DNA from 2 places in the Anaerorhabdus sp. genome. Region 1 is predicted to be linked to the other one. Evidence: a T-box and tRNA genes for the amino acid it is inferred to sense, from the RefSeq annotation. Region 1 holds a T-box; the other holds one or more tRNA genes.
The links. A T-box is a leader RNA that pairs with one kind of tRNA and senses whether it is charged. The one in region 1 lies ahead of serS (serine--tRNA ligase), so its partner is inferred to be a tRNA-Ser.

Region 1 (15,876 bases):
AAGCGAGGTTGAAGTTTTGGTAAATGGTGAAAAAGAAAATCGTCGCGGCAAGAAATTATACCCTGGAGATGTCATAGAAATTTTAGGAAAAACATACAAAATTGAGTCATGATTATTAAAGAATTGAAACTCAGAAACTTTAGAAATTATGATACATGTACAGTTCAATTTGATAAGGACTGTAACATACTTTTAGGTCAAAACGCTCAAGGAAAAACAAACATATTGGAAAGCTTAGTATTTCTTTCTACAACAAGATCACACCGATTACAATATGATCAACAAATGATTCAAGAAGGTAAGGAACTTTGTAATATAGAATGTACATTTTTTGATGAAAGAGATCGTAAAATTGGTGCTGTTATTCATAGTAAAGGAAAAACATTACTTATTAATCAACAGCCAGTTTCAAAGAGTAGTGATTTTATAGGTAAATTGAATGTACTTTTGTTTTCACCAAGTGATTTGGAAATCTTTGATGATTCTCCTAAAGAACGAAGACGTTTAATTGATATTGAAATTGGTAAAGTATCTTCAAATTATATGTTTCATTTATCACGCTATTTAAAATTATTAAAAGAGCGTAATTCAATGTTGAAGATGAATCGATTTGATGATGCATATTTAGTTGTATTGGAAAATCAAATGATTGAGTCTCAAATAGAAATATTAGTTGAACGTAAAAAATTTATTGATTCATGTAATTTATATTTGAGTGAAAAATATGAAAGATTATCTGATCAAAAATGTGAATTAAAAATTAGTTATCATTCTTGTGTAGAGATAAAAGATAAAGAATTAATGCATCAAGAGTTTAGAAATCTTTACGATAAAAATAGAGAGAAAGATATTCAGTTTAAAGTCACTTCTATTGGTGTACATCGTGATGATTGTTCATTTGAAATGGATGGCAAACGTGTTGAATTATTCTGTTCACAAGGACAAAAGAGAATGGTTGTGCTTGCACTTAAATTCTCACTTGTAGAATATATAAAAAATCAGCTGCATAAAACACCGGTACTTTTATTAGATGATGTTTTATCGGAGCTTGATCACAAAAAACGATATAACCTATTAAAATGTTTGGATGGAGATATTCAAACTATACTTACAACCACAGAAATTTTAGAAGATTTTAATGAATTAAAAAATAAACCTAAAGTATTTGAAGTTGAGAATGGGATTATCAAAACTAAGGAGGATATGCAATGGCAAATTTGGAAAACAAAGTAGAACATTCGTATAACGAAAATGATATACAGGTTCTAGAAGGTTTAGAGGCTGTTAGAAAACGTCCAGGGATGTATATTGGATCAACTTCTGGTAGAGGTTTGCATCATCTAGTATGGGAAATTGTCGATAATGGTATCGATGAAGCTCTTGCTGGGTATGCGACAACAATTAGTGTTATCGTTGATAAAGACAACATCATAACAGTTAAAGATGATGGTCGTGGTATGCCTACAGGAATCCATGAAAAAACTGGAATATCAACTGTAGAAACAATTTTTACTGTACTTCATGCGGGTGGTAAATTCGGTGGTGGTGCATATAAAGTTTCTGGAGGTCTACATGGTGTAGGTGCTTCAGTTGTTAATGCATTGAGTGAATGGTTAGAAGTAATTGTTTATAATGGTGGCCAAGAATATTATGTACGATTTGAAAATGGCGGAAATCCTGTAACACCTTTAAAAATTATTGGTCCTTGTGATGATAAACATGGCTCAACAGTTCGATTTAAAGCGGATCCACTTATTTTCCAAGAGACAGTATCTTATGATCATAACGTATTGCGTGATCGTTTACGTCAAATTGCTTTTCTAAATAAAGGAATAAGAATTGTATTTACCGATGAAAGAATAGAAGATCCTGCGAAAGTAACAGAAACTTTCTATTATGAAGGCGGATTAAAAGAATACGTTGAATATTTAAACAAAAATAAAACGCCTGTTCATGATGATATTATTTATTGTGAAGGCGAAGAAGAAGGAATCCAAGTTGAAATTGCAATGCAATACAATGATGGATATGTTCCTAATATTTATACTTTCTGTAATAACATTAATACCAATGAGGGTGGTACACATGAAGAAGGATTTAAGCTAGCTCTTAATCGTGTTATTAATGCTTATGGTAAAGAAGCAGGAATTATAAAGAAAGATGAAGATACTTTACAAGGGGATGATGTTCGTGAAGGATTGACGGCAGTTATTTCTGTAAAGCATCCAGATCCTCAGTATGAAGGACAAACAAAAACAAAATTAGGAAATAGTGAAGTTCGTAAAATTGTTTCTAACATATTTGGTAACAGTTTACAGCGTTTCTTAATGGAAAATCCAGGCGAAGCGAAAGCAGTTTTAGATAAGGCAACAGTAGCTTCTAAAGCACGTCTTGCAGCTAAAAGAGCACGTGAGTTAACTCGTCGAAAAGGTGCTTTGGAAATTTCAAGTTTACCTGGTAAGCTTGCGGATTGTTCAAGCAAAGATGCAAGTATTTCAGAAATATATATCGTCGAAGGAGATTCAGCCGGTGGTAGTGCTAAGCAAGGAAGAGATAGCAAATTCCAAGCGATACTTCCATTAAGAGGTAAAATATTGAATGTTGAAAAAGCACGATTACATCGTATCTTTGAAAATGCTGAAATTCGTTCAATGATTACTGCCTTTGGATGTGGTGTTAGTGATGAGGTTGATACAAGTAAATTACGGTATCATAAAATTGTAATTATGACCGATGCCGATGTCGATGGTGCACATATTCGTACATTATTATTGACGTTCTTCTATCGCTATTTAAAACCAGTTATTGAACAAGGTTATATTTATATTGCACAACCACCACTTTATAAAGCTCAAAAAGGAAATGCAGTACGATATGCATATTCTGATGATGAATTAGAAGCAATCAAACGTGAGCTAGGTGATCGTTTATCGATTCAACGATACAAAGGGTTAGGGGAAATGAATCCCGAACAACTTTGGGAGACAACAATGGATCCAGAAGTTCGTACTTTGATTAAAGTTGAAATTGAAGATGCTATTGATGCAGATGCGGTATTTAGTATGCTAATGGGTGATGAAGTAGAACCACGTAAAAACTTTATTGTAGAGAATGCACAGTTCGTTAAGAACTTAGATATATAGGAGATTAATCATGGAAATGGATGACAACAAGTACAATCCCGATTCGTTTAACCACGGGAAGATAAAAACTACTGACGTATCACATGAAATGAGAAACTCTTTCTTAGATTATTCAATGTCAGTTATTGTGGCGCGTGCACTACCAGATGTACGTGATGGAATGAAGCCAGTACATCGTCGTATTTTATATGCGATGAATGATTTAGGTATGACACCAGATAGACCACACAAAAAATCAGCACGTATTGTTGGTGAAGTAATTGGTAAGTATCATCCTCATGGTGATACTGCAGTTTATGAAACAATGGTTCGTATGGCACAAGAATTTAGTTTTCGTTATCCATTAGTTGATGGACATGGAAACTTTGGTTCTATTGATGGTGATGGAGCTGCAGCAATGCGTTATACAGAAGCACGTATGTCTAAAATTTCTACGGAGCTGATGAAAGATATTCAAAAAGAAACAGTCAATTGGGTTGATAACTATGATGGTGAGGAAAGAGAACCAGAAGTGTTACCAAGTCGTTTTCCTAATTTATTGGTAAATGGGACAACAGGTATTGCTGTAGGGATGGCTACAAATATGGCTCCTCATAATTTAGTGGAAACTATCGATGCTGCAATTGCAGTAATGGAAAATCCTGAAATTACAGTTCAAGAATTAATGGAAAATTATATCACGGGTCCTGACTTTCCAACAGGTGCATATATATTGGGTAGATCTGGAATTAAACAATCTTATGAAACAGGACGTGGAAGCATTATCATGCGTTCAAAAACTGTGGTTGATGAACTTTCAAATGGTAAGCCAAGAATTGTCGTTAAAGAAATTCCTTACATGGTAAACAAGGCAAACTTAGTTGAAAAGATTGCATCATTGGTAAGAGAAAAATTGATTGATGGCATTACAGATTTACGTGATGAATCAAATCGTGAAGGTATACGTATTGTTATTGAGTTAAGAAAAGATGTTCAAGCGGATGTAATTTTAAATCAATTATTTAGAATGACTGCATTACAATCTTCGTTTGGTGTAAATAATATTGTCCTTGTAAATAATGAACCTAAGCAATTAGGGATTCGTGATATATTAAAGTATTATATTGAACATCAAATTGAAGTAACGGTTCGTCGTACTAAATTTGAATTGAAGAAAGCAGAAGATCGTGCTCATATTTTAGAAGGTTTAAAAATAGCATTAGATCATATTGATGAAATTATTAGTACGATTAGAAATTCAAAAGATGCTACTGAAGCTATGCCAAGATTAATGGAAAATTTTGGTTTATCTGAAATTCAAGCTAAAGCAATTTTGGATATGCAATTCAGAAGACTGACTGGTTTGGAAAGAGAAAAAATTGAAGGTGAATATAATGAATTAATGATATTCATTGAAGATTGCAAAGATATCTTAGCGAACCATTCAAGAGTTGTACAAATCATCAAAGAAGAATTAACTGAAATCAAAGAAAAATATGGTGATAAACGTCGTTCAGAAATTATTGAAGGCGATATTGATATGGAAGATGAAGATTTGATTCCTGTTGAAGATATCGTAGTAACGATGACTATCAACGGATATATTAAACGTATTCCTGCAGATACTTATCGCGTTCAAAATCGCGGCGGTAAAGGTGTTAAAGGAATGGCAGTTAATGAAGATGATATTATTGATCAATTCTTATCATTATCTACACATGATTTCTTGATGGCATTTACGAATAAGGGAAAAGTATATCGTATGAAAGGATATAATGTTCCTGCTGCATCAAGAACTGCAAAAGGTATTCCTGTTGTTAATTTATTGAGTTTAGATAAAGACGAAAAAGTAAAAGCATTAGTTGCGATTAAACGCGAAGACAATGTTAATAAATATTTATTCTTTGTTACTCAAAATGGAATTGTTAAACGTGTATCCGTAGATGAATTTGAAAATATTCGTCAAACAGGTAAGATTGCAATTACATTAAAAGAGAATGATGAATTAATTGGAGTTAAACCTACAACTGGTGAAGATGAAATTATTATTGCTGGAAGTAATGGTAAGGCAATCCGTTTCAAAGAATCTGATATTCGTGTAATGGGTCGTACTGCTTCAGGTGTAAGAGGGTTTAATACAGATGGTTCAAAAGTTATTGGTATGTCTACAAATCACGAAGGAAATTATATCTTAGTAATTTCTGAAAAAGGTTATGGCAAGAAATCTTTACTTGATGATTATCGAATGACGAATCGTGGAGCTAAAGGTGTAATGACATTAAAGATTACAGAAAAGAATGGAGCTCTTGTTTCACTCAAAGCTGTAAATGGTGATGAAGATTGTATGATCATGACAGATGATGGTGTAGTCATTAGAATTAGACTTGAGCAAGTTTCAACTTATGGAAGAAGTGCTCAAGGTGTTAGATTAATTTCTACAAGTGAGTCAAGTAAGGTTTCGACAATCGCAATCGTTGAAAAATCAGAAGATGATGAAGATATCGAAAATAGTGAAGAAAATACGGATTCTAAACCATTAGAAAATAATGATGAAAACAGTCAAAATAGCGAGGAATAATCGCTATTTTTTCTTGTTTTGACAAAATAAAAAGCCCTCTCATTTGATTTTAATTAATTTTCATGGGTAGTAACCTATGAAAATTACATCAGAGAGGGGAAATTTTTAAGAATTTACTTGAAAATAATTCAAGATTAATATAGACCAGCTAAGCGATATCCATTTTCAGTTTTTGATATTTCTATACGTTTTAATTCAGGGTCAATGATGTCTCCATAAGAGGTAACAATATCAACTAAAATTTTATCTTCGGTTTCTTGTGTATTGATAATGAGAGAGGTGTTGTAATATTGTTCATCAGTAATACTAGGTGCATTTTCTATTGAATATAATTTTCCATTATCTTCAATATAAATTGGAGATTCAGATTCAAAAACTTCTGGATAGAATTGCGAAATAAAATCTTTATCAAAAACTGTTTCTACATATTCTTTTATTTGATCGATAGATGTAGGATTTTCGATATTTACAGTATTGAGAACTTCATAATATCCTGGATGAGCTGTACTTTCCTCTGGAGCTAAATCTACTCCGATACCATATAGATAACCAAAGGCTTCACGATCAACCGCAAGTAATTCATCTAAGATGGCTTTTGTTGAGGTGAATGTAGGACTATCTGGTCTAATTGTTGTAGTATCAATTTGAAATGATGCTTCACCACATTGCCAAAAGCTATCGCATGTACTATATAGATGGAAAACCATTTGATATTCATTTATTTTTAATGCGCCAATAAATTCTGCATTGCTGTGATCATCTTCCACTGGTTTCAATTCACTTAATTTTTCAATTTGAGGAATAGTTCCAATTGAGATAGGGAGTGGAGGAGTATCGATTTGATGAATGATTGAGTCTGCAGCTATGCTGGTATTATAATCATCTATACATTCTTGTATTAGAAGTAGAACTTTCTCTTCAAAAGTTAATTCTTTAGGCTCTTCAGATTTAGGAGAACAGCCTGTTAATGTACAAATTAATAAGAATAAAGTTAAACATTTTTTCATAATTATACCTCTTTACTACGTAAATTATACCATTGTTAATCAAACCTTGACAAACAAAGAAAGCGGTGTTTAAATGAATATACAAATCGTTGAAAAGGACAAGTAAAATCAGTTGTGATATCAGAGAGATAGTGTTTGGTGTGAACTATCGCATGACTATTTGAAATCTACCTTGGAGTGAAAGTAAAGCTTTCCGGGACACCGTTATCTGTATTGAGTGGCAAATTGTTTCACGTGAAACAATTTGCAATGAGGGTGGCAACACGAACTATCGTCCCTTTACTGGGACTTTTTTTATTTTCTAGGAGGAGAAAGAAATGTTAGATATTAAATTAATACGAGAAAATGCAGAGTTAGTTAAAGAAAACATGAAAAAGAAGTTTCAAGAAGCTAAACTACATCTTGTTGATGAAGTAATTGAAATGGATAAACAATTCAGAGAAACAAAGACGAAAGCAGATGAATTAAGAGCACTTAGAAATGCAAAGTCAAAAGAAATTGGAGCATTGATGCAACAAGGACTTAAAGATAAGGCACAAGAAACAAAAGAAACTATTGCACATATTGGTGATGAAATTAAAGCGTTAGAAGATAAAGAGATTGAATTAGAAGCTAAAATCAAAACAAATATGCTTTCTATTCCTAATATCATTGATCCAAGTGTTCCAGTAGGGAAAGATGATTCAGAAAATGTTGAAGTAGAGAAATTTGGAGAACCTATCGTTCCTGATTTCATAATTCCATATCATACAGATATCATGGAAAACCTAGCTGGTATTGACTTGGATAGTGCTAGAAAGACAAGTGGCAATGGTTTCTATTATTTAATAGGGGATATCGCAAGATTACATTCTGCAATCCTTTCTTACGCAAGGGATTTTATGATAGATAAAGGTTTTACTTACTGTATTCCACCTTTTATGATTCGTAGTGATGTAGTTACAGGGGTAATGAGCTTTGCGGAAATGGAAAATATGATGTATAAGATAGAAGGAGAAGACTTATATCTTATTGGAACATCTGAACACTCTATGATTGGTAAGTTTATTGATAATATCTTAGAAGAAAAGAATCTCCCTTATACAATGACTAGCTATTCTCCTTGTTTTAGAAAGGAAGTAGGAGCACATGGTATTGAGGAAAGAGGAGTATATCGAATTCATCAATTTGAAAAACAAGAAATGATTGTTGTGTGTAAACCAGAGGAAAGTATGGAGTGGTATGACAAGATGTGGAAATACTCTGTAGAGTTCTTTAGATCATTGGATATACCAGTGAGAACATTAGAATGTTGTTCTGGTGATTTAGCGGATCTTAAAGTAAAGAGTTGTGACGTTGAAGCATGGTCACCACGCCAAAAGAAATACTTTGAAGTAGGAAGTTGTTCTAATCTAGGTGATGCACAAGCAAGACGTTTAGGTATCCGTGTTAATGGAGAAAACGGCAAATACTTCGCACATACATTAAATAATACGGTAGTTGCTCCGCCTCGTATGCTAATTGCTTTCTTAGAAAATAATTTGAATGCAGATGGTAGTGTAAATATCCCGGAAGCATTAAGAATGTATATGGGTGGTAAAGAAATAATCAAGAAGTAGATAACTACTTCTTTTTTTGTTAATCTTAAAGATAATTTAATAAGTACTATTGAAGGTGATATGTTTGCTAATTTAAAGCTTATGTGGTTAATTATAGAAAAAGGATATAGTTAGAATAATCAATTGTTTCACGTGAAACAATTATAAATATTATTTTAAATGAATAATTGAAAAAAATTCAAGTTTATGAGTAAAAAAAGAAAATGAATTTCATTTTCTTTTTAGTAGTTAAAAGGATATAGCTAGAATAATTGATTTTATGACTTAGAAAGTGCGTGCACTGTATTATATAAATTATACTTGGATTCAAGCGAAAGGGTATCAGTGAATTTTTCATATGTAATGAAATTATCATCAAATCCAGTAACATAAGGAGAATATCCATTTGAGTAACAAACTAAAATAGAATTTTCCAAATCAATTGCATTGATATAGAAACTAAATAACTCATTTGGTTCAAAAATAAAATGTATATTTCCAATCTTCAGACAAGAAACTATTACCTCTTTATCCAAGGTATCAAGGTTTTCAAGTAAATGATTACGGACTTTGATCCCAACCTCAATCGTTTCTAGTTCACGGGGAGATAGGTTAGATGGCATTACACTTAAATCAAGTGGAGCTAAAGAATGTGTTAGTGGAACACAAATAGAAGAAAAGCAGAAGGAAGTAAATGGAAGTAACGTATATTCATTACAGAGTGAATTATGAATCTTATTGATCAATAAGTTACCTAAGTGAATAACTCCATCGTAATCTTGCGATTTTCTTGTGAAGCGAGTACTGATATCTCCATCGGCACCTTGCATGAATGTAAAAAATTCATTTGGGTTAGAAGTAGTTAATTTTTTGATAATATATCCTGGATATTCAGCTGAAAAGAAAGGAGTATCCCCATTCATTATTGTAGGGTGACAATTATATGTAATGAAATTAATAACTCTTTTCTTGTTATCGAAAATTGATAGAATTTGTAATAAAACATTTGCTTTATGATTAGATATTCTACTTAACCCCACTTCATCATACGATTCATAAAGATAACTGTATTCTAAATCGCCGTCAGTATAAACGAGATTAACACAAGCTTCTGTAATTTTATCTATACAGAAATTTTGATAATTCTCATTTTTAGGGTCTGCACCAAAATGGGTATGCGTGCAGGATAATATGACTTCACATTTTTTATTAAGAGCTGTTTCACATCGCTGCTTAATCTCGGTTTGAACGGTAATAGGGAATCCTAGATTGTCACAAGAAATTAAATATACAGTAAGATCAGATTGTTGAAAACTAACGATACGTGCATTTAAATCATCATGAACACGAGAAATTTCTTCGGTCTGTTGTATAAATCCAGCTTGCTTAATTTTAAACGTGGGTGTTATGGAAATTGTTGTTGTACTGTATTTCATAAGTATTCTCCTCTCATTAAATTATAATATAAAAAATAAAAAAATACACGAAAATATATTATATTGTATATTGCTGTGATATAATGTCGAAAAAAGGAGAAGAATATGGACTTATCAAAACTTGGTACAGAAACAAGAAATCAAAACACATATGATTTAGATGAGTTGTCAGCCCTAGAAATAATTCAAAAAATGAATGATGAAGATAAGAAAGTTGCCTATGCAGTTGAAAAAGAATTACCAACGATTGCAAAACTTATAGAAAAATGTGCAAACGCAATACAAGAGGGTGGAAGGATTGTTTATATGGGTGCTGGAACAAGTGGCCGTTTAGGTTTGTTAGATTCAGTAGAATGTCCACCGACATTTGGTGTTGAACCTGATCTTGTAATTGGTCTAATTGCAGGTGGAGATAATGCATTTATAAAAGCTGTAGAAGGTGCAGAAGATAAAGAGGAACTAGGCGTTGAAGATTTAAAGAAAATAAATTGTAATAGTAAAGATATTGTAATTGGATTAGCAGCTAGTGGAAGAACGCCATACATAATAGGTGCGTTAAAATATGCTCGCCAATTGAATTGTACAACTGCAACAGTTTCGTGTAACAAAGGAGCTGTGATCAGTTCATACGCAGATATAGCAATTGAAGTTGATAATGGTCCGGAAGCTTTAACAGGTTCTACAAGACTGAAATCAGGAACATCACAAAAAATGATTTGTAATATGATATCAACAGCAACGATGGTATTGTGTGGTAAAGTATATCAAAACTTAATGGTTGATGTTAAACAAACAAATGAAAAACTTGTAAACCGTGCAGAAAGAATAATTATGGAAGCAACAAATTGTAGTAAAGAAGTAGCTACACAAGTTAGAATTGAATCTGAAGGAAGAGTAAAAGTAGCAATTGTTATGGTTCTTTTAAATTGTGATGTTAAGACAGCTGAAAAAAGATTAGAAAATTCTAAAGGTTATGTACGGGGTGCAATTGAATGTCAAAAAAATTATTTATCTCAGATTTAGATGGAACATTGTTGAAGTCAGAAAAAAATGATTCGAAAAATATATCAATAAAAAATATAAAAGCTATCCAAGATTTTGTACGCGATGGAAATAGTTTTGCTGTAGCAACGGCAAGAGGAATTGACTATAAAAATGAACTTGAAGAAATATTAAAAATTAAAGTCGACTATATAGGAAACAATGGTGCTTGTACAATGATAGCTGGAAAAATGAAAGTACATAGCATTCCGCATGAGTTAGTAAAAAAGATTATAAAATTTACATTAGAAAAGAACTTAGATGTTACAATAACATTAAATACAAGAAATGAATTTTTTTATATCCCAACAAATAAGTTTCCGTTTAATTCTTCAGGAAGAATTAATACTGAATTTATAGTAAAAAATGGAATAGTCTATGATGAAACTTTTGATTTAGAAATTACAAAAGTTATGTTTTTTGTTGCAGAGAACAAAGCACTAGAAATCAAAGAAATTTTAATGAATCAATTTAATGAAAGTTTAGAAATCGTTTTATCTGATACGGATATTATTGATATGACTTATAAAGGATGCAATAAAGGAAAAGGTGTATTAGAATTAATAGAAACGTATCAACTAAATAGAGAACAAGTAGCAGTTGTAGGAGATACTGAAAATGATGTGAGCATGTTTCAATGTATTAACCAAAGTTACTGTATGAATCATGCAATGGATCATGTAAAGAAGGAAGCAGCAATGATAGTTCAATCAGTTGATGAAGCACTAAGACATTTTCAAAAAAAGTAAGTGAATGAGAAATTCATATTGAAGGTGAACTGCAGTTCAAAAGGAAAAGATATGACAAAGAATGAAAAATTAATATGTTTGATTAGTGGTTTGTGGACACTAGGAAATACGATGTCAGCCGTATTTGTAAATGTATATTTATATGCTTACACAGGGTCGCTTGTTGTGATGACAATTTATTGTATGATTCGTATTGGACTATTTCCGGTCTTCTTTTCTATTGGAGGGAAATGGGCACAGCGTAAAGGATTTAGTCAAACACTAATCATGGGATTAATCATTACAATGATTTCATTGATTTATGTTTTAGCAGCGAATACATCATTTGAAACAAATCCAAATTTAGTCTATGTTGTTGCAGCACTAGTTGGTTCAGGAGAAGGATTATTTTGGTTAAGTGTAAATAGTTTGAATCAAATTGTTTCAACTGAAAACACACGGGCAAGATATATTAGTAATCTTGGAATTTTTAATAACATTGCGAATTTAATCGCACCCTTATTCGCAACAGTTCTTATTGATTTAGCTCCAAATGATATTGAAGGGTATATAAATATATTTAAGATTGTAATTGTTGTTTATGGATTCATGAGTTTTGCAGCATTTAAAGTTAAGGCAAATCATTCAACAAAAAGTTTTTCTATTCTGAAAAATATGAGAATTAGAAAAGATAAACGATGGCGCTATTGTATGACTTCAACTTTTTTATATGGAATGAGAGATTCATTAATTCTTACGTTGACTGGATTGTTGGTTTATAATGCAACCGGTGGTAAAGGAAGTTTATATAGTCAATTACTTACAGTTTTTGCAATAGCTTCAATAGGTGCATACTATATTTTGGCAAAGAAAATGAATAAGGGTAATATATATTTGTTTTATAAAATTGGAGCATATTTGATAGCTTCAAGTACGATTATTTTAGTTATTTTTCCAACGATGTTTGGTGCCATTTATTATGGAATTGTGAATGCAATTGCAACACCAATGTATGCGAATCCTTATCAAGTTATTATGATGAATAATATTCAAAAATATGAGAAGAAAGAAAATATAGTTGGTCGTGTTATTGCGAAAGAAATTTATTTATCTGCGGGAAGATGTTTTGGGATGTTTTGCATTGTTATGTGTTCCATGATTTTACCGAATGAATTATATCTACCTGTATCAGTTATTTTTTGCTCATTGTTTCCAATTATTTTGGTTTACTACGCTAAGCGCTATGAACAAGGAAACTATGACTTTGATGATGAATCAATCACTGAATTTAATTATATTGAATCTAATTAATGAGAATGAAAAAGAAGTTATAATCATAACTTCTTTTTAAATGTGATATAAACGATCAAAGTATTTTTCTTCAAGTTGTTCATTGAATTCACGTCCACCATCAATATTTTGTGATTTGTAAATCGGTGGTGTGATACCTCGTTGAATTAGAATCTCAGTAGTACGATAGGTAATAGCTTGAATGATTACAGATGTAGTAATCATCGACATACCACATATTGGTGAATCATATCCTTCAACTGTGCATCCGCAGTCTCCTTCAGGAACACAATTATCGATAACAATATCAGAAAGTTGATATAAATTTTTTCCGCATGAATGTTTAGATGTCATTTTTCTTGATGCTTCTAATGCAGTAATAGCGATTGTGATGGCACCTTTTTGTTTAGCACCAATAGCAACCTCGATGGGAAGGGGATTTCTACCAGAATTAGAAATAATAAAGACAACATCATGATTACGAACATCAACTTTTTTCATGAAACTAGATCCAACACCTTCAATACTTTCATATGATCCTCGTGCGGGTTCCATAATTTTTTTTGTAGGAATAAAACCACCTGCGCGATGAGCTACTTCCATAGCACCAGCTTCTGAATGACCAGAACCAAAAGCCTGAAGCATTCCACCATTTTCAATAGCATTCGCACAAGCAATTGCGGCAAGCTCAATTTGGTCTTGTTGTGATTCTTCAACATAGGTAATTAATTCTCTAACACGATTATAAACAGGATTCATATTTCCCTCTTTCTAGAATTCATTTTCTAAAACACATTGAATTGCTAAGTTATGAATATTATTTCTTTCTTGAAATATCTTTGTATTTTCACGACTTGGATGAATGCGATTTGTCATACACAATAAACCGAGAGAGCGATCAAAATCTACGTAGATACTACCTCCAGAAAATCCTGTATGAAATAAAGCACAATCACTATAATAATCACCCATATCATAATTTTGATCCGAGATTACCCATCCAAGAGTTCTTTTCTCATTAAGGTTTACAGTCTTACACTTTTTAAGAAGATCAATTGATGATGGACTTAGTATACGAGTGTCGTTATAAATACCATCATTTAAAAGCATGGTTACAAAGTTAGAAAGATCATTGATAGTAGAAAATAAACCGGCATGACCAGAAATTCCACCAAGTTTAAAAGCTTTTCCATCGTGGACAACACCACGAATAACTCCACCACGCTCAATATTATTTTCATAACTTGCAAAAGTATCGATAGAATCAGCTTTTGGATTAAAACAAGTTGACTTCATTGCAAGTGGATCAAATAATTCACGCTTTGCGAAGTTTTTAAAACTTCCAGTACAAACATCAATCACTTGACCAAGTAAAATAAAGTTAATATCTGAATAAATAACTTCTGTTCCAGGAGTGCAAATTGGTTGAGCAGAATGGATGAATTTCAACATTCTATTCTTTGTCATAACCTTGTAATTTGGGATATCACTAGGTAATCCAGAAGTATGAGTTAAACAATGAAAAATAGAAATCTCACTATTTACAAAAGCAGGGATAATTTCACAAACTTTCGTTTTGAGATTGAATTTTCCTTGTTCAATGCATTTTAAAATACATGTTGTTGTAGCTACAACTTTTGTTAAAGAAGCTAAATCCCAAATTGTTTGCTCATCGTTCTCAATCTGAGTAGGTACAAGTTGACGATAGCCAAGATGGAGAACTCTTTTCTCATGACGAGTTAAAAGAGCAATACTCATACCAGGTACAATTTCTTGTTCAATACATTTTTTGGCGTGTTTTTCTAAGTTATTCCATTGTTTTTGAATAATCACGAATTATTCGTCCTCATCATTTGCCATCATTGCTTGCATAAATGTACGAACATTTACAATTGCATCTTTTCCTTGTTCGATACAAGAATCCAATGATATTTCTTCAGATAATAACGCTGATAAAACCATAGGGAAATTCATACCGGCAACAAACTCTATATTTGGATTACTTACGTAGTGCTGAAATGTAGTATTACAAGGTGATCCTCCAAATAAATCAGCAAAAACCCAAACTTTATCGTATGCATCAAGGGTAGGTTGAATTGCAACTAATTTGTCTTTAAATTGTTCTGGACCATCCGTTGGTTCTAAACATAATGCATGTAAATTAGTTACATTTCCGGCAATCATTTTTAATGATTCTTTAAAAGCTTCAGCATAAAATCCATGGCTAACACATAAAATTCCTTTCATAACTTTCCTCCTCTATTTAGCAACATCATAGCATAGATTTTTTAAAAATAAATTGAATATTCAATTTATTGTACAAAAAACCTTGAGTTTTGAAAGCGGTTGTAATACTATAAAACTAAAGATAGGATATCAACTCTAGGAGGAGAATTATGGTAAATATTGTTAATGTTCGTATTGACGAACGTCTTATTCATGGACAAGTTGCAGCATTTTGGACAAATACTTTGAATGTAACACGCTTGATGGTAATCGATGATATTGCTTCACAAGATGAAATTCAAAAAATGGCTTTAAAAATGGCATGCCCAACAACGGTTAAGTTATCAATTCTTTCAGTTGACCGTGCAGTAGAGAGATTGAATGATCCAACAGCATATGAAGGTGAAAGAATCTTTGTAGTTTTACGTGGAACAGCAACACTTAAGAAATTGATTGAAAAAGGTGGGCCAATTAAAAATATTACAGTAGGTAATATGTCAAATAAAGTTGGTTCTACGCGTGTATATCATACAGTCTGCGTAACTAAAGAAGATATTGAAACATTTAGAGATTTAAGTAATAAGGGATTAACTTTTACCGCGCAAATGGTTCCAAGTGATGAGCCCCAAAACTTTATAGAATTAATCTCGAAACTCTAAGAAAAATACCACCGAGTTTCGGTGGTATTTGTTTTATTATTTCTTTCTAATTTGTTCGTAATTTTTTAAGATGATTTGATAGGACTTTGGTGATACTGGATATTTTTCACCGTTTGTAGTTACAACTTTTATATAAGCAAAGGGAATATTTTTAATTTTCTCAAAGGACTGAATACTCTTATATCGAATTGGTTTTCCTTTTGCGATAAACA
Region 2 (15,876 bases), on a different contig from region 1:
GAAATTATCGAATGTTTCATGGGGTTGATGAACGAATACAGCAGTACCACCATGAGTTTTCATAAATTCCATGGCATATACATCTGTAAGACCATCACCTAAATAAACCATATTTGTACAGTCGTAATCAAGGTTGCCGTGGGCTTGACATATTTCTTTTATCTTATCAACTTTCTTGCGGTCATTCATTGCATAATCAATTCCATAAGCATTACCATCTTTGTCATAGGCAAAGGTTGTACCATAGATTTCTTTGAAGTATTTCGCAATAGGGGTATGCATAAGGGGAATCTTAAAACCAGAACTAACTAAATAATGATCAGCAGAATCTTTAAAGTCTTCAAAATAATCAAAGATACCAGGGTTATAATCAGATATATTTGTGGCTTTCGCAAAAGTTTCGTCTGTTAAAGGATATCCCTTTTCTTTAAGAACATTTAAGAAAGTTATATAGTAAGCATCAAAAACATCACTTTTAGGATTTTCATGAATCCATTCTTTCATTTTTTGTTGATAATGTTCAGGTGTACATCCTAATTCATCCATGAGATTAACACGAGGAACAGAATTTGTGGTTAACGTTCCATCGTAATCATAAATCAAAATTGGTTTATTCATAAGTTTACCTACTTTCTCAATGAGATAATTATAATGAAATAAAAGGTTTAGTGCAATCGTTACATCTTATAAAATCATAGTCAATGAAACATGTTCATGATAAAATGAAAATGGAGAAAAATATGATAGTGACGACAGAAACAATGAAAAAATGTGAAGAAAAATCAACTTTTTCAAGTGAAGATCTGATGGAAGAAGTTGCTTTTAAACTTGCTATCGAGATAAAGAAAAGGCATGATATTAATACTAGTATTTGTATCGTGTGTGGTCAAGGCAACAATGGTGGCGATGGATTTGCCTGTGCCCGGATTTTACTAGGTGAAGGATATAATGTATTTGTATTTCCTATTGAATCTAAACAAAAAACAAGTGAATCACAAAAAAATAGAGATTTGTTGAATAAAAAGAACATTATTACTTTTAGTAAAGCACAGGAGAAATCTTTTGATATCATACTAGATGCAATTTATGGATTTGGGTTCAAAGGATCTATACAAGATAAAATTCGTCCAATAATGAAATGGATAAATGAATCAAAAAGTATAGTATATTCTATTGATATTAATAGTGGAGCTGAAGCAGATAGTGGAAAATATGACAGAGATGCCATTAAATCTACAATAACATTTGCACTTGGATACTTAAAACCAATTCATTGTTTAAGAAAAGATCATTTTTTGTTTGAACAAGTACTCTGTATTCCTTTAAGAATACCTTCACCTAAGAAATCTGATTGTATTGAAATGGATGAAGATAAATTCATTGAAGGATTACCTAAGGTTAGAGAAGATGGCTATAAAGGACAATTAGGTAAAGCACTATTAATTGGTGGATGCACGGGAATGATAGGCGCTTTAGCTTTAAATATATTAGGTTCAAAAGCAAGTGGATCTACATATCTTCATGTTGCTTGTGAGGAAGTAATTTATCCAGTTCTAGCTACAAGAGAAATTACTCCAGTTTTCCATCCTTTTACAAATGATACAGTTACTTCAGTGATTCGTCCCTTAATACCTGAAGTAAATGCAATTGGCTTTGGAAGTGGTGCAACTTATTTAGAGACAAAAAGAAAAATACAAGAATTGGTTCTTCAACAATCTTGTACACCTGTTGTTTTGGATGCTGAAGCAATACGACTTCTCATCGGAAATTTATATATTCTAAAATTAATTCAAACACCTGTAGTATTGACACCACACTTGAAAGAATTTGCGGATTTAATCAGACTACCGATTGAGGTTATAAAAGCAGATAAAATAAAAATTGCACAAGAATTTGCGAAAGAGTATCATGTTATTTTAGTGTTAAAAGGACCATGTACATTAGTTGTTTCACCATTTGGTGAATATTATATTAATCAAACAGGAAATGCATCTCTAGCTCGTGCGGGTAGTGGCGATTTATTGATGGGATTAATTACGGGATTTATAAGCCAAAAGAAGGATATAATTACTTCTGTAGTCATGGCAGTATGGCTACATGGCAAAGCTGCTGATTTAGCTATCCTAAAACATCCTGTAACAACAATGCAACCAGAATACTTGATAGAAGCAATTGAAGAATTTTATTTAAGTAAGAAGAGGTAACTCTTCACAGAGTACCTCTTTTTTTGTATAATGAAAGGCGACTGAACTGAAGAGCTGGCCGAGCGGTTGAAGGCACCATCTTGGAAAGGTGGCGTAGTGCAAGCTACCATGGGTTCGAATCCCATGCTCTTCGCCAATAGTAATCAACCCTTTATTTTGAAGGGTTTTATTATTTTATGTTTTGTTATTTTATAGTGTGATATGATTATTAAAAGCGATTCATTTGTAATTTCAATTAAAAACTTATAAGATGAATAAAATTATATAAGGAGAATAGAATGAGTGATAAAAAAGAAATATTATTAGTACTTACTGATAAATGGTGTGATTGGGAAGCAAGTTATGTGTGTGCTGTTGCTAACTCTTATTTAGAGTATTCAGTTAAAACAATTGCAGTTGATCAAAATCCAAAAGTATCAATGGGTAATATAGCGGCAGCCATTGATTATAATATTGCTGATTATAATGATTTTTCAGATGTTGCAATTGTTATTTTAACAGGTGGTCTTTCATGGGATGAACAGGACTACGATGATATTGCGAAATTCATTAGAAGTGTTGTGGATAATAATATTCCAGTTGCTGCTATATGTGGGGCAACAACATTTTTATGCAGACAAGGTTTTTTAAATAATGTTAAACATACTGGAGATAGCTTAGAATTATTTCAAAGTCAAAAAGGATATAGTGGAGAGTCACTCTATATTTCTGCCCAAGTAGTGGTTGATCAAGGAATTATTACTGCAAATGAAACAGCTGCTGTACAATTTGCTTATGAAATATTTAAACTTTTAAAAGTGGATGATGATGTAACAGCTACATGGTATGATAACTTTAAGAATGGTGCTATACGTTAAATTATGATTATTAGAATTAATATAAAAAAAGAGGAAAATTAAATTGATTACTCAAATTGACATACAAATTATGATGTGGATACAAGAACATATGCGTTCAGAATTTATGGACTCATTCATGAAGTTTATTACATGGATAGGTGATTGGATGTTGTTGTGGGCAATACTTTTTGTTATTTATTTTATTTTTAAGAAACAGGAACGCAATGCAAAAATATTAGCATTGTCATTATGTATTTCTTTCTTAGTAAATCAACTTATTTTAAAAAATATTGTAAAGCGTCCACGACCTTTTGTAGAAAATTCACAGCTTCCTTCACTAATTAGTGAACCAACATCTTATTCATTCCCTTCTAGTCATAGTGCTACATCTTTTGCAGTCGCAAGTTCATTGTCATTAGTCAACAAATCATTACGTTTTATTAGCTATCTTCTAGCAATATTAATTGCGTTTTCTAGAGTATACTTGAATGTTCATCATCCAAGTGATGTTCTTGTGGGTGCGTTAGTTGGTATTTTATCAACATATGTTGCAGAAAAAATAGTAAATTTGTTTGAAAAAAGGAAGTTAGCTAAATAAGTAATAGAAAAACATATATACCTAGGTATATACGTTATTTTTTGCTTGGTGCCCGAGACCGGAATCGAACCGGTACGGTATCGCTACCGACGGATTTTGAGTCCGTTGCGTCTACCAATTTCACCACTCGGGCATATGCTTTAATATAATAACCTATTGATTGTCAAAAATCAATATTTCTTGTGTTATTTAAGTGTTGTGATAGAATAATTAGAAATATGAGAGGATTATTTATGAAAATATCAATGCCTACAAACAAGAACAGTTTAGCACAAGTATCGAATAGTTTTCGTCGCTTTTTAAACTGTAAACTATATCATGAATCAGATACAAAACTAGATGAGTGGATTAAAAGTAATGAAATTGAACAACTACTAGTGGTTTTAGTAGATGGAATGGGATATAACCAATTAGAAAAGTATTTATCAGAGGATATGTTTTTACGAAAATACTGTCATCATAAAGTTGAAACTGTGTATCCTACATCTACAGTTCCATCAACAACTGCTGTCCGTACTGGAAAGTTTCCAATGGAATCTGGCTGGATGGGGTGGCAACAAATTTTACCAGATGTTGATGATAACTATACAATGTATAGAGATGCTGGTTACTATAATGAATATCATTATTCACCAGAACAAAAAGAAAAAATTTATCCAATGGATTTAATTACAAACGATATAAGTCTTAAAAATGAGACAGCAGTTGAAGTTTTTCCAGCATGGATTCATGGAAGAAATGAAGATTTTGTTTCGTTATGCAATGAGGCAAATGAATACCTTAAAGTGGGATATAAGTATGCTTATGTATATTGGGATGTTTACGATGGTACTATGCATGAAACGGGAGTTGCGAGTAAAGAATCTTTAGATGAATTATACAAAGTAAATCAAACATTACATGATTTAACAATGATGCTAGATAGTCATGTTGGTTTAATAATTATTGCAGATCATGGACATGTTGATGTAGATAGTGTGAATATTCATGATTATCCTCAACTTACACAAATGTTTAGAAAAATGCCAGGCTTGGAACTTCGTTGTGCAAGTTTATTTATAAAAGATGAATTTAAGGCTTCATTTAAAGAAGAATTTAATAAGGTATTAAGTGACAAATTTTTATTGTTATCTAAGGATGAAGTTATAGAGAAGAATCTATTTGGTGTTGGTACACCACATCCAGAATTCGAAAATATTATTGGAGATTTTGTTGCCTGTGCAATTGACAAAACGAATTTAATTTACCGTGACAATGATTCTGTTTTTAAAGGTTATCATGGTGGATTAACTGAAGATGAACGCTATGTTCCAGTTATAGCATTTTGTAAATAATAAAGAATGTAAAATTTGCTTCAAAATAAGAGTTGAGATCCAACTCTTATTTTTTATTGACGCGTAAAAAAAAGTAGTTTATGATATTCATATCAAATTATTTTGATGTGAGGTTATCATGAAATATGAACGCAACGCAATAATTTTCAAAGCTGTTTGTGATGAAAAACGGTTGAGAATATTGGAATTATTACAAAATGGTGAGAAATGTGCATGTGAATTGATTGAGGATACAGGAATAGCACAATCAGCACTGTCATACCATATGCGAATATTGTGTGATTCAGGTATAGTAACTGGTAGACAAGAAGGAAAATGGATTCATTATCGTATTAATGAGGATGGCGCAACATTAGCGATTCAAACTTTAAAGAATATTACGACAGTTAAATAGTCATCAATGATGACTATTATTTAGAGGTTTCAAATCAAAAAAAATTGATGTGAAGGAGTTATTATGGCTGAAATATGGTATTTTATACAGAATCAGATATTAGGAATGAATTGGTTAAATGACCTTGTTGCATTTTTGCTTACAAACATGGGTGTTGATGCTTCAACAAGAGTAGGGGGAAGTCTACAATTTTTTATCTATGATGTTTTAAAAATTACTCTATTATTATGTTTGTTGATTTTTATCATTTCATATATACAAAGTTATTTTCCACCAGAAAGAAGTAAAAAAATATTAGGGCGATTTCATGGATTAGGAGCGAATATTGCAGCAGCATTACTAGGAACAGTTACTCCATTTTGTTCATGTTCTTCAATTCCATTGTTCATTGGGTTCACAAGTGCAGGATTACCAATTGGTGTTACATTTTCCTTTCTAATTTCTTCACCCATGGTAGATTTAGGTAGCTTAGTGTTGCTTATGAGTATTTTTGGTACAAAAGTTGCGGTAATGTATGTAATTTTGGGATTGATAATTGCCATTGTGGGTGGTGCACTTATTGAAAGAATGCATATGGAAAAATACATTGAAGGTTTCATTATGAATGCTAAACACATAGACATAGAAGAATCAACTCTTTCTGTTAAGGAAAGAATAGAATATGCGCAAGAACAAGTTTCTTCAACTTTCAAAAAAGTATTTCCTTATATCTTAATTGGCGTAGGAATTGGGGCAATTATTCATAACTGGATTCCTGAGTCTTGGATTGAAACAGTGTTAGGTAGTAATAATCCATTTGGTGTAATTCTTGCAACTATATTGGGTGTGCCTATGTATGCTGATATTTTTGGTACAATTCCTGTCGCAGAAGCATTGCTTACAAAAGGAGCTTTGCTTGGAACAGTACTTGCGTTCATGATGGCAGTAACTACATTAAGTTTGCCTTCAATGATTATGCTGAAAAAAGCAATGAAACCAAAATTGCTAGTTGTATTTATAACTATTTGTATAGTAGGTATTATCATAGTTGGATATATATTTAATATATTACATGGCTTTTTAATTATTTAACGAGGAGGTTAATATGAAGCTATTTAAAACAAAAGAGCAACCTTGTTGTTGCAAAAATCTAGATTCAAAGAAATTGGATTCAGTATGTTCATGTACATCCGATCAAGGCATAAAAGTTTTAGGATCTGGTTGCACGAAGTGTGTTGCTTTAGAAGAGGCAACTAAAAAAGCTATTGAAGAGTTGGGCGTAGATATTGAAGTAACTCATGTTACTGATTTTGCAGAAATCGCAAGTTATGGTGTTATGACAACACCAGCATTGGTACTTAAAGGTAAAGTTGTTTCTTATGGCAAGGTACTTACAGTTGATGAAATTAAAGAAATAGTAAATAAGGAATTGCATAATATGTAATTCCTTATTTATTTCATAGAGTGTAATTTATCAAGAGTTATTAAATTGCTCTATAATAATTTTATTGGAGGTTACCTATGTTTATCGAAAACTTAAAAAAAATAAAACAATGGCTATTCTATGCAGTGTTTTGTGCATTACTGATTTTAATCTTAATGAAAATTGATATCTTTATTGCGATATTTATAAAAATATCGGGGTTATTAACACCGTTACTCTTTGGATTAGGATTTGCATTTGTCATCAATCTTTTCTCGAGTCATGTTGAAAACTTCTTAAAAAAACATCTTCCGAAAACAAAAAGAATGATGAAAGCATGTCGACCAATAGCGATTTTTATTACAATTTTAATTGCGATTATCATTTTCTATTTTTTAACAATTGCAATTTTTCCACAATTAATACAAAGTATTCAAATGTTTGCGAAGCAATTACCAAGTTATTTAAAATCAATTCAAGATTTACTGAATCAATTCTTTGATACTTTGAAATTGAATTATGTTGTTAATTTTACGCAATCAGAATCATGGAATACAATATTGCCACAAATAACAAATTATCTTACAAAGGTATTACCAGATCTCTATAAAAATGCTATGAGTATTTCAATGGTATTCTTGAATGTATTTATGGGATTTATGATATGTTTTTACTTCTTAATCGATAAAGAAAAATTCATTCTACAAGCGAAAAAGATTGTCGCAGCAATATTCCCAGTTAAAGTATCAAATAAAATATTAGAAATCAGTCAAAAAAGTAATCATACATTTTCCATGTATATTCGTGGACAATTGATAGAATGCTTATTAGAAGGTATTATTTTTGTAATTGTATTATCATTATTAAGATTTCCATATGCCTTATTAATTGGTAGTATGGTCTGTGTATTGAGTATTATTCCAGTGCTTGGAGCTACATTTGTATGTATCTTTGGTTTTCTCTTAATACTTGCGATTAATCCTCTTCAAGCTGTTCTCTTTGTCATTGTTTACCAAGTGATTCAACAACTTGAAAGCAGCTTATTATATCCAAGAGTCGTAGGAAATTCGGTTGGCTTACCAGGTGTCTTAGTCTTAACATCAGTCTTTCTATGTGGAGGGTTGTTTGGTATAATTGGAGTATTACTTGGAGTTCCTCTAACGGCAGTTGTTTATACTCTATTTAGAGAGTTCATCTATTTCTTACTCAATCGTAGAAATGTTGAAGTTGTAGGAAACGAAGTAGTAGAGAAAAACAGTTAGGGGGAATTTATATGAAAAAATTATTTGACATTAGAATTGAAAAAGAAGGTATACATAACAGATAGGAGAATTTAATGTTAGATAACAAAGGTTTTGATTTATGGTCAAAGAACTACGATAAGTCTGTTAATCTTCTCGAGGAGAATGATAAGTATCCATTCGCTGGATATCGTGATTTATTAGGGATGATTTATTCCAAAATAAGATGTGGACAAGGCAAGAAAGTATTAGATATTGGCATAGGAACAGGGGTACTTGCAAAGCGCCTCTATTATGATGGATATGAAATAACAGGTATCGATTTTTCAAGAAATATGCTTACAGTTGTTAAAGAAAAAATGCCCAATGCTTTTTTAGTTGAGCATGATTTTTCTCAAGGGTATCCAGAGCAATTGGCAAAGGAAAAGTTTGATGCGATTGTTTGTACCTATGCAATTCATCATCTAGATGATGATCAAAAGGTAATCTTTATTAATGAACTGCAAAATCATCTAAATGAAAATGGCTCGATTTATATTGGAGATGTAGCATTTGAAAGAGTTGATGAATGTGAACAATGTAAAATAGAGAATGCTGAATATTGGGATTATGATGAAATCTATCCAGTATTGGAAACGTTAGCATCAAGAGTTAAAAATATTAGTTTTTTGAGAATTAGTCATTGTGCCGGTATATTCATAATCGGCAAATAATATAATGTATTAAAATGAGAGAGTATATGTTACTTTTTATCATAAAAGAGCTATAATGAACATGACAAAAGTCATGTTCATTTTTCGCTGTGCGGGGTAGATTATGAAACGATATATAACGATTTGTATACTTATTTTTGGAATAATAGTTACTGGAGGATTTATCTACTTAAATCATTATGTAAATAGAAATTTTCTTGTGGATAAAGTTAATGGTGATAATATTAGTACGACTGCAGTTGTTAAAGGAGATAAAGTATATCAAGTAGATGGTAATAAACAACTGAAGGAAATATTTATTAAGGGAGTAAATATTGGTTTAGGAAAACCTAATGCTTTTCCTGGAGAAGTTTCAATTACAAAAGCTGAATATATTCAATGGTTTGAAAAAATAAAGGAAATGGGTGCAGATTATGTACGAGTTTATACACTTCAATCTCCTGCTTTTTATGATGCTTTGTATGAATTTAACATGGTATCAGAGCCCCTTTATCTCATTCAAGAAGCATATATGAATGAAGATTATATTAATCAATACAAAGATGTTTATAATGAAAAAATAAATTCTGATTTTAAGACAGAGATAGAAAATATTATTAATGCAATTCATGGAAATGTAGACATAAAGAAAGTCGTTGGGCATGCACATGGGAATTATACAAGTGATGTTAGCAAATACACAATTATGCTTTTATTAGGTATTGAATTTGATGGTGAAACAATTGAAACAACAAATCGAAATAATACCAGCCAAACTAGTTTTAATGGAGATTATTTATATACAAAAAATGCAACTCCATTTGAAGTTTTTTTGGCAAAGCATGGTGATTACGCAATTAAATATGAAACAGAAAATTATCAAAAACAAACAATAATAGGATTTGCAAACTGGCCGACGAGTGATCCACTAGATCATCCAAATGAACCTGAAGATATGAATAAAATGCAAGGGTTTGATGTGGAACATATTTTGCATAAAGACAATTTTATTAGCGGAATGGTAGCATCATATCATGTTTATCCATATTATCCAGATTTCTTAAATTTTGAAGATCAAAGTAAATTCTTAACATCAGCACCTACAAATCCATATCAAGACTATCTAAAACGATTGAAACAACATCACTCAATTCCTGTACTCATTGCCGAATATGGAGTTCCAACTTCAAGAGGAGTTACACATATTGATAGTACAAGAGGCTTTAATCAAGGTGGCATGTCTGAACAAGCACAAGGCAATGCAATACTCGCGATGACACAGGATATTAAAGATGCAGGTATGTGTGGTTCAATCATTTTCTCATGGCAAGATGAATGGTTCAAGCGTACATGGAATACGATGGAATTGACTTCTGCAAGTGGCAGATCAGTGTGGCATGATGTACAAACTTCAGAAACTAGTTTTGGATTACTCGCCTTTGATTCAGCTGAAAAAATGTTGAAATCATCTTCGCTAGAAAATAACAATTTAACAATAAAGGTTAAAAGTGATGCAGAATATTTAACAATAAGTTTAAGTAAAAAGAATTTGAATTTAAATGAAGATCATTTCGAGTTGTTTTTTGATACAACTGATTCTTCAGGATTTGATCACTTAGACAATAGAAAACTTAAATCATTCATGGATTTTTATTTGAATATTAACGGAGAAAATAATAGTGAGTTATTTGTAGACCCTTATTATGATAATTTTAATTATTTGTTTGGAAGACAACTAAATATTAATTTATCAATCAAACAAAATACTGTTTTAACAAGCGCAGAATTGAATCCAATAAGACTTCGTCTTAGAAGTAGGATAAGAATTCCAGTAACTAAAAAAGAAATAGAGCCTAGTTATTACACCACAGGGAAATTAACATATGGTACCATTGATAGAACAAGTAAGGATTATAAACCAGAAAATGATTTTTATGTTATTGATGATACTCTTACAATAAGAATTGCATGGGAGTTATTGAATTTTAGTAATCCTAGTCAAGGACTTATTTTAGATGATTTCTATAATCCGTACATTGAACATATTGATGGAGTAGAAATGAAAACTAAGCAAATTAATAAGATAACTTTGGGCGTTACTTGTAATGGTAAAGAAATAGACTATATCGATGTTCCATTGAATTATTGGGATCGAATAGATTATCAAGAACGACTTAAACAATCATATACAATAGTAAAGGATGCTTGGAACAATGACTAAAGTTGCACTATTTTTGTTTAACTTGCCAATATTAGTTAAACTATTTGTAATCTTACTTTTATTTTATCTGTATATTATTGCTTGTATACAATTCTATACAATTTTTGAAACACATAAGATTAAAAAAGAAGAAAAAAAAGAGAGATTAATGCACAAAGAATATGGTTTGAAAATTGAGAAGATGTTAGATAATATCATAGAAAATAAATTGGTTGATGTTCAAGACATTTCTCAATGTAGAAGATTAGCGATGAATAATCGATTTTTTGCGAGTATGTTTTTAAAGCGATTAACTAGTAGAATTAGAAAATATACAAATTTTTCTAATACAAACTTTTTTATACAAAGAAAACGATTACTAGAATTTGTTCATGAATTAGAAATATATGAAATCGTTGTACGTTATCAAAAATATTTAGGGGTATATAATACTTTATCAATTTTAGGTATTCTTCGTGATAAACGTTCCATACCTGTCTTTAAAAAATATGAAACGATAGTATTTAAAAGTAAAAATATATTGTTAGGATATTATGTAATGTTGGGTTATGCACGAATGGGTGAAGTGGAATTATTTAAACCAATTTTTGACAAAATCATTGATACACGTGAGATTTCAAGCGAAGAAATGTATGTTGGATTACTTTATAGTTGTGAAGAAAATGTGATTGATTGGCAAGAAGATGCTTTATTACATGGTAATATTAATCATAAAATTATAGCGTTACTTTTTTTCGCTGAATTAAAAGATTCTAAGTACTATGCATTTGCTAAAAACGAACTTGAAAATTTAAATTTGAAAAATGAATTAACCGAAAAAGAAAGTGAATATAAAAATAAACTTCAGTTCTATTTGGATAAACAATTTGGATCAACACTCGATTCTGTATTTCAAAAGAGTGAAAACAAGGTTGTTATAACTGAGAGAGTGGGGATAATGCCATGAATATTAGCGAGTTTGTTTTACTATTCAATGATGTAATTGTTATTTACACATTAATTATTCTTACTTTTTTCTGTATTTCTATTGTTACTGCTGCTATTTATTTATCGAGACATAAACGCGAAGAAAAAGAATTAGGTACTTATTTTGATGGAATGCCAGAAAGATATATTCCAGTATCAATATTAGTTCCAGCTTATAATGAGGAACAAGTTATTGTGGAAAGCATTCTCTCTCTTATGAAACTTGATTATGAGGAATATGAAGTAATAGTTGTTAATGACGGTTCGATAGATGGTACACTTCAAGTTATCATTGATTATTTTAAACTACAGCCTAAAAAACTCCTTTTTAAAGAATCTATAAAAACTCAACCTATTAAGAAAATTTATGAAGGATATATCAATAATCACCATTTACTTGTCGTGGACAAAGAGAATGGCGGTAAATCTGACGCTTTGAATACAGGGATAAATATTAGTAAATATCCATTATTTATTGCAATGGATGCTGATTGTATTATAAAGCCAGATGCTATCCATCATCTTGTATTTCCAATATTGATGGATAAACGGACAATAGCTGTTGGGGGTAATATTAAAATATCGAATAATCTTACGATAGATAATGGTGAAGTTGTTCAGCAAAGAATGCCAAAAGGATTTTTTGTCATTTATCAAATAATTGAATATATGCGAGTATTTATGATTTCGCGTATTGCATGGAATCAATATAAAAGTAATTTAATAATTTCTGGTGCTTTTGGTCTTTTTAGAAAAGATAAAGTCATTGAAGTGGGTGGATATAGAACTGATACGGTTGGCGAAGATATGGAGCTTGTGGTTCGATTAAATTTATATCAAATTGAGAATAACCGAGAATATCGTATTCAAAATCAAGTTGATGCTTATTGTTTTACCCAAGTACCCAATAAATTTAAAGATTTTAAAAATCAAAGAATACGATGGCATGTGGGTTTAATGCAAAGTATTTATTTTCATCGTAAATCAATTTTTAATTTTAAATATCATCGTGTGGGATTAGTTGGAATTACCTATTATACTTTTTTTGAAATGCTTTCAGCAGTTATTGAGATATTTGGATATTTTGTGATTCTCATTGCGATTGTTTTAGGATTGTTTAACATGGAGATATATTTATTCTTGTTGTTTGCAGTAATTATATATAGTTTTTTGGTAACCATTTCAGCAATAACACTAGAACAATATTCATTAGAGAATAAAACTTCTTTCGGTTTGATTGTTAAGTTAACATTTTTGTCGCTTTTTGAGCCCTTTATTTATCGCCAATTATGTAATTTTATCCGTATTTATGCAATGTTTCGATATAAATCATATAAAAATAAATGGAATAAAGGCAAAAGAATTCAATATGAAAATAAGTGAAAACTTAGTTTATTCAATGAAATAAATACCTACGATTATCGTAGGTATTTTCATAATCACATTCATTGAGAATCACAAATAGGAGTGCTACGATAAACTTGTAGTTAAACTACAAAGGGGTCTAGTTTATGTCTAATAAGAATACAAAACATTTAACATTATTTGGTTTTTTTGCGTTGACAGCTACAATGGTTATGACTGTTTATGAATATCCAAGTTTTGCATCATCTGGTTTTTCGCTCGTATTCTACCTAATTATTGGTGGAATTTTTTGGTTTCTTCCTGTTGCCTTATGTGCTGCCGAAATGGCTACTGTAAAAGGCTGGGATACTGGTGGCGTATATGCTTGGTCAGGTAATCTTCTTAATGAAAAATGGGGATTTGCCAATATTTTCTTTCAATGGTTTCAAGGAACTGTAGGATTTGTAACAATGATTTATTTTATTCTGAGTGCATTATCTTATGTATTTAATTTTGAACCTTTAAATAGTAATCCAATGGTTCGTTTCTTTGGCGTATTAATCATCTTTTGGCTATTAACATTTTCGCAATTTAAGGGAACAAAGTTAGCGGCGAAAATTTCACGCTATGGATTTATTATTGGGATTCTAGTTCCAGCATCTATTTTATTCATTTTGACAATTGCATATTTTTTAACAGGTGGCAAAAGTTTACTTACCTTTGATATAAAAACACTAATACCAGATTTTTCAAAGATTGATACTTTGGTTGTTTTTGTTTCATTTATACTTGCATATGCTGGTATTGAAGCTTCTGCCAGTCATGCGAATGAAATGGTAAATGTGAAACGTGATTATCCAATAGCTGTAATTACACTTGTAATTTTAGCAATCATTTTAAATACAATGGGAGGCATATCAATAGGTTCGGTTGTACCAGTTGAAAAGTTAGGATTATCAACAGGTGTACTACAAGGATTTAAAGGTTTACTGGCACATTTCGGTAATAATTTAGAATGGATAGTAAGAGTTGTCGCCATACTTATTGCAGGTGGAGTTCTTGCGGAAACATCAGCATGGATTGTTGGACCATCATGGGGTATGCAAGTTGCAGGAAAAGCAGGACTATTACCAAAACAATTATCCAAAACGAACAAAGAAGGTGTGCCAACAAATTTCTTAATTCTTCAAGGAGTGATTGTAACTGCATGGGCAGCAATATTAACATTTGGAGGAAATGGAAATAATAATTTATCTTTCTTCGCAGGAATGGCACTTACAGTTATTATTTATGCATTGGCATATATCATTTTCTTTGTAGCTTATCTAGTTATGGTTTCCAAACATAATGATTTACCACGAGCATTCAAAATATCAAAGCATAAAATAGTTCAATATTTGTTTGGTGTATCAGGCTTAATATTTTCAATCATAGTATTTATGATTTCATTTATTCCACCGTCACAACTCAGTGGCAAAAATACATCGATGATTTATATTTCAATTTTGGGTATTAGTTTTGCGGTTATTATTTTTGTACCATTTATTCTTTATCATTTCATGAGAAAAAAGAATCCATTACCAAAAGGGCAAAAAATGCCAGATCTTGAACAAGGAGGTGAATAATATGAAATATGAAATAGTGACTTATCCACATGTAACATTAACAAAGAAAGTAGATTATGATTACTTTGCAGTTCCTGGTGATTTACCTTTTCCAACTGAACAATATGAGGTAGAATTCACTAGCGATGAGGGTGAAATTATCACGTGTGCATGTAGTGTGTTTGAGTATCATGTTCTCCATGAGGGTGATTGTGGAGAACTTGTCGTTAATGATCACCAAATCATTCGATTTGCAGATAAAATTAAAGAACTGAAAGAAGACTCTAGTGCAGACTAGAGTTTTCTCATATTTAAGATAATGTTATACTTGTAACGAGGTATTATTATGGAGACATGGGATGCATATGATGTACATTTTAATCGTTTAGATAAAACATTATTTCGTGGTGAACCAATTCCAAGTGGTTATTTTCACGGAGTTTCAATCGTTGTAGTTCAACATGATGATGGAACATTTTTAATGATGCATAGAGATCCAAACAAAGAAATTGCTCCTAATCAATGGGAGCCTGGTGCCAGTGGAAGCCTTTTGAAAGGTGAAAGCTTTATTCAAGGAGCATTTCGAGAGCTTGAGGAGGAAACAGGTTTGGTTGTAGATAACATGCAGTATATGCGTGATTATTGTTATCATGAATGTCAGACATTATATAAAATCTATGCAACAATCTATCATGGTGATAAAGATAAAATAACTATTCAGCAAGGTGAAACAGATGCATATCGATGGATTAAGGCAGATAAATTATTTAAGGCTATCGTTCAAGAAGAATATCTAATTATGTTTCCAGATGTGATTGAAGAATGTATAAGAAGGAGAGAGAAATAATGGCAAAGTTTGAAAGAGAATTTAAAGGTGATTTTGACAAATGTATCAATATCATAGAGGAAGAAGTTATTAGAAGAAGTTCATCTTCTTCATTAGAAGGAAAAACATTTTATTGTGTTGATGATGTAAAAGTTGGGGTATGTGTTTTTGAACGATATAGTATGATTGGATCAAATCGTGTGAGTTTAAA

Region 2: it encodes a tRNA-Ser, which carries the amino acid that the T-box ahead of serS (serine--tRNA ligase) is inferred to sense. The anticodon was not compared.

Annotation. Positions count from the first base shown of each region.
Region 1 is NZ_JAVXGL010000012.1:21,112-36,987, reverse strand. It holds gene yaaA (S4 domain-containing protein YaaA) at 1-112, shown strand, start outside; gene recF (DNA replication/repair protein RecF) at 109-1,233, shown strand; gene gyrB (DNA topoisomerase (ATP-hydrolyzing) subunit B) at 1,209-3,143, shown strand; gene gyrA (DNA gyrase subunit A) at 3,154-5,700, shown strand; gene RSB60_RS03100 (hypothetical protein) at 5,835-6,707, opposite strand; T-box leader at 6,788-6,989, shown strand; gene serS (serine--tRNA ligase) at 7,025-8,305, shown strand; gene RSB60_RS03090 (hypothetical protein) at 8,563-9,720, opposite strand; gene murQ (N-acetylmuramic acid 6-phosphate etherase) at 9,826-10,743, shown strand; gene RSB60_RS03080 (HAD-IIB family hydrolase) at 10,713-11,510, shown strand; gene RSB60_RS03075 (MFS transporter) at 11,562-12,800, shown strand; gene RSB60_RS03070 (SIS domain-containing protein) at 12,837-13,538, opposite strand; gene RSB60_RS03065 (serine hydrolase domain-containing protein) at 13,551-14,612, opposite strand; gene RSB60_RS03060 (PTS sugar transporter subunit IIA) at 14,616-15,026, opposite strand; gene RSB60_RS03055 (PTS system mannose/fructose/N-acetylgalactosamine-transporter subunit IIB) at 15,176-15,664, shown strand; gene RSB60_RS03050 (hypothetical protein) at 15,701-15,876, opposite strand, start outside.
Region 2 is NZ_JAVXGL010000035.1:3,105-18,980, forward strand. It holds gene RSB60_RS06505 (HAD family hydrolase) at 1-618, opposite strand, end outside; gene RSB60_RS06510 (NAD(P)H-hydrate dehydratase) at 741-2,204, shown strand; tRNA gene RSB60_RS06515 (tRNA-Ser) at 2,253-2,340, shown strand; gene RSB60_RS06520 (type 1 glutamine amidotransferase family protein) at 2,483-3,061, shown strand; gene RSB60_RS06525 (phosphatase PAP2 family protein) at 3,105-3,641, shown strand; tRNA gene RSB60_RS06530 (tRNA-Leu) at 3,688-3,774, opposite strand; gene RSB60_RS06535 (alkaline phosphatase family protein) at 3,875-4,975, shown strand; gene RSB60_RS06540 (ArsR/SmtB family transcription factor) at 5,094-5,369, shown strand; gene RSB60_RS06545 (permease) at 5,433-6,440, shown strand; gene RSB60_RS06550 (thioredoxin family protein) at 6,454-6,792, shown strand; gene RSB60_RS06555 (AI-2E family transporter) at 6,870-8,033, shown strand; gene RSB60_RS06560 (class I SAM-dependent methyltransferase) at 8,108-8,725, shown strand; gene RSB60_RS06565 (hypothetical protein) at 8,829-10,925, shown strand; gene RSB60_RS06570 (hypothetical protein) at 10,918-11,871, shown strand; gene RSB60_RS06575 (glycosyltransferase family 2 protein) at 11,868-13,274, shown strand; gene RSB60_RS06580 (amino acid permease) at 13,403-14,860, shown strand; gene RSB60_RS06585 (hypothetical protein) at 14,862-15,137, shown strand; gene RSB60_RS06590 (NUDIX hydrolase) at 15,186-15,686, shown strand; gene RSB60_RS06595 (DUF6054 family protein) at 15,686-15,876, shown strand, end outside.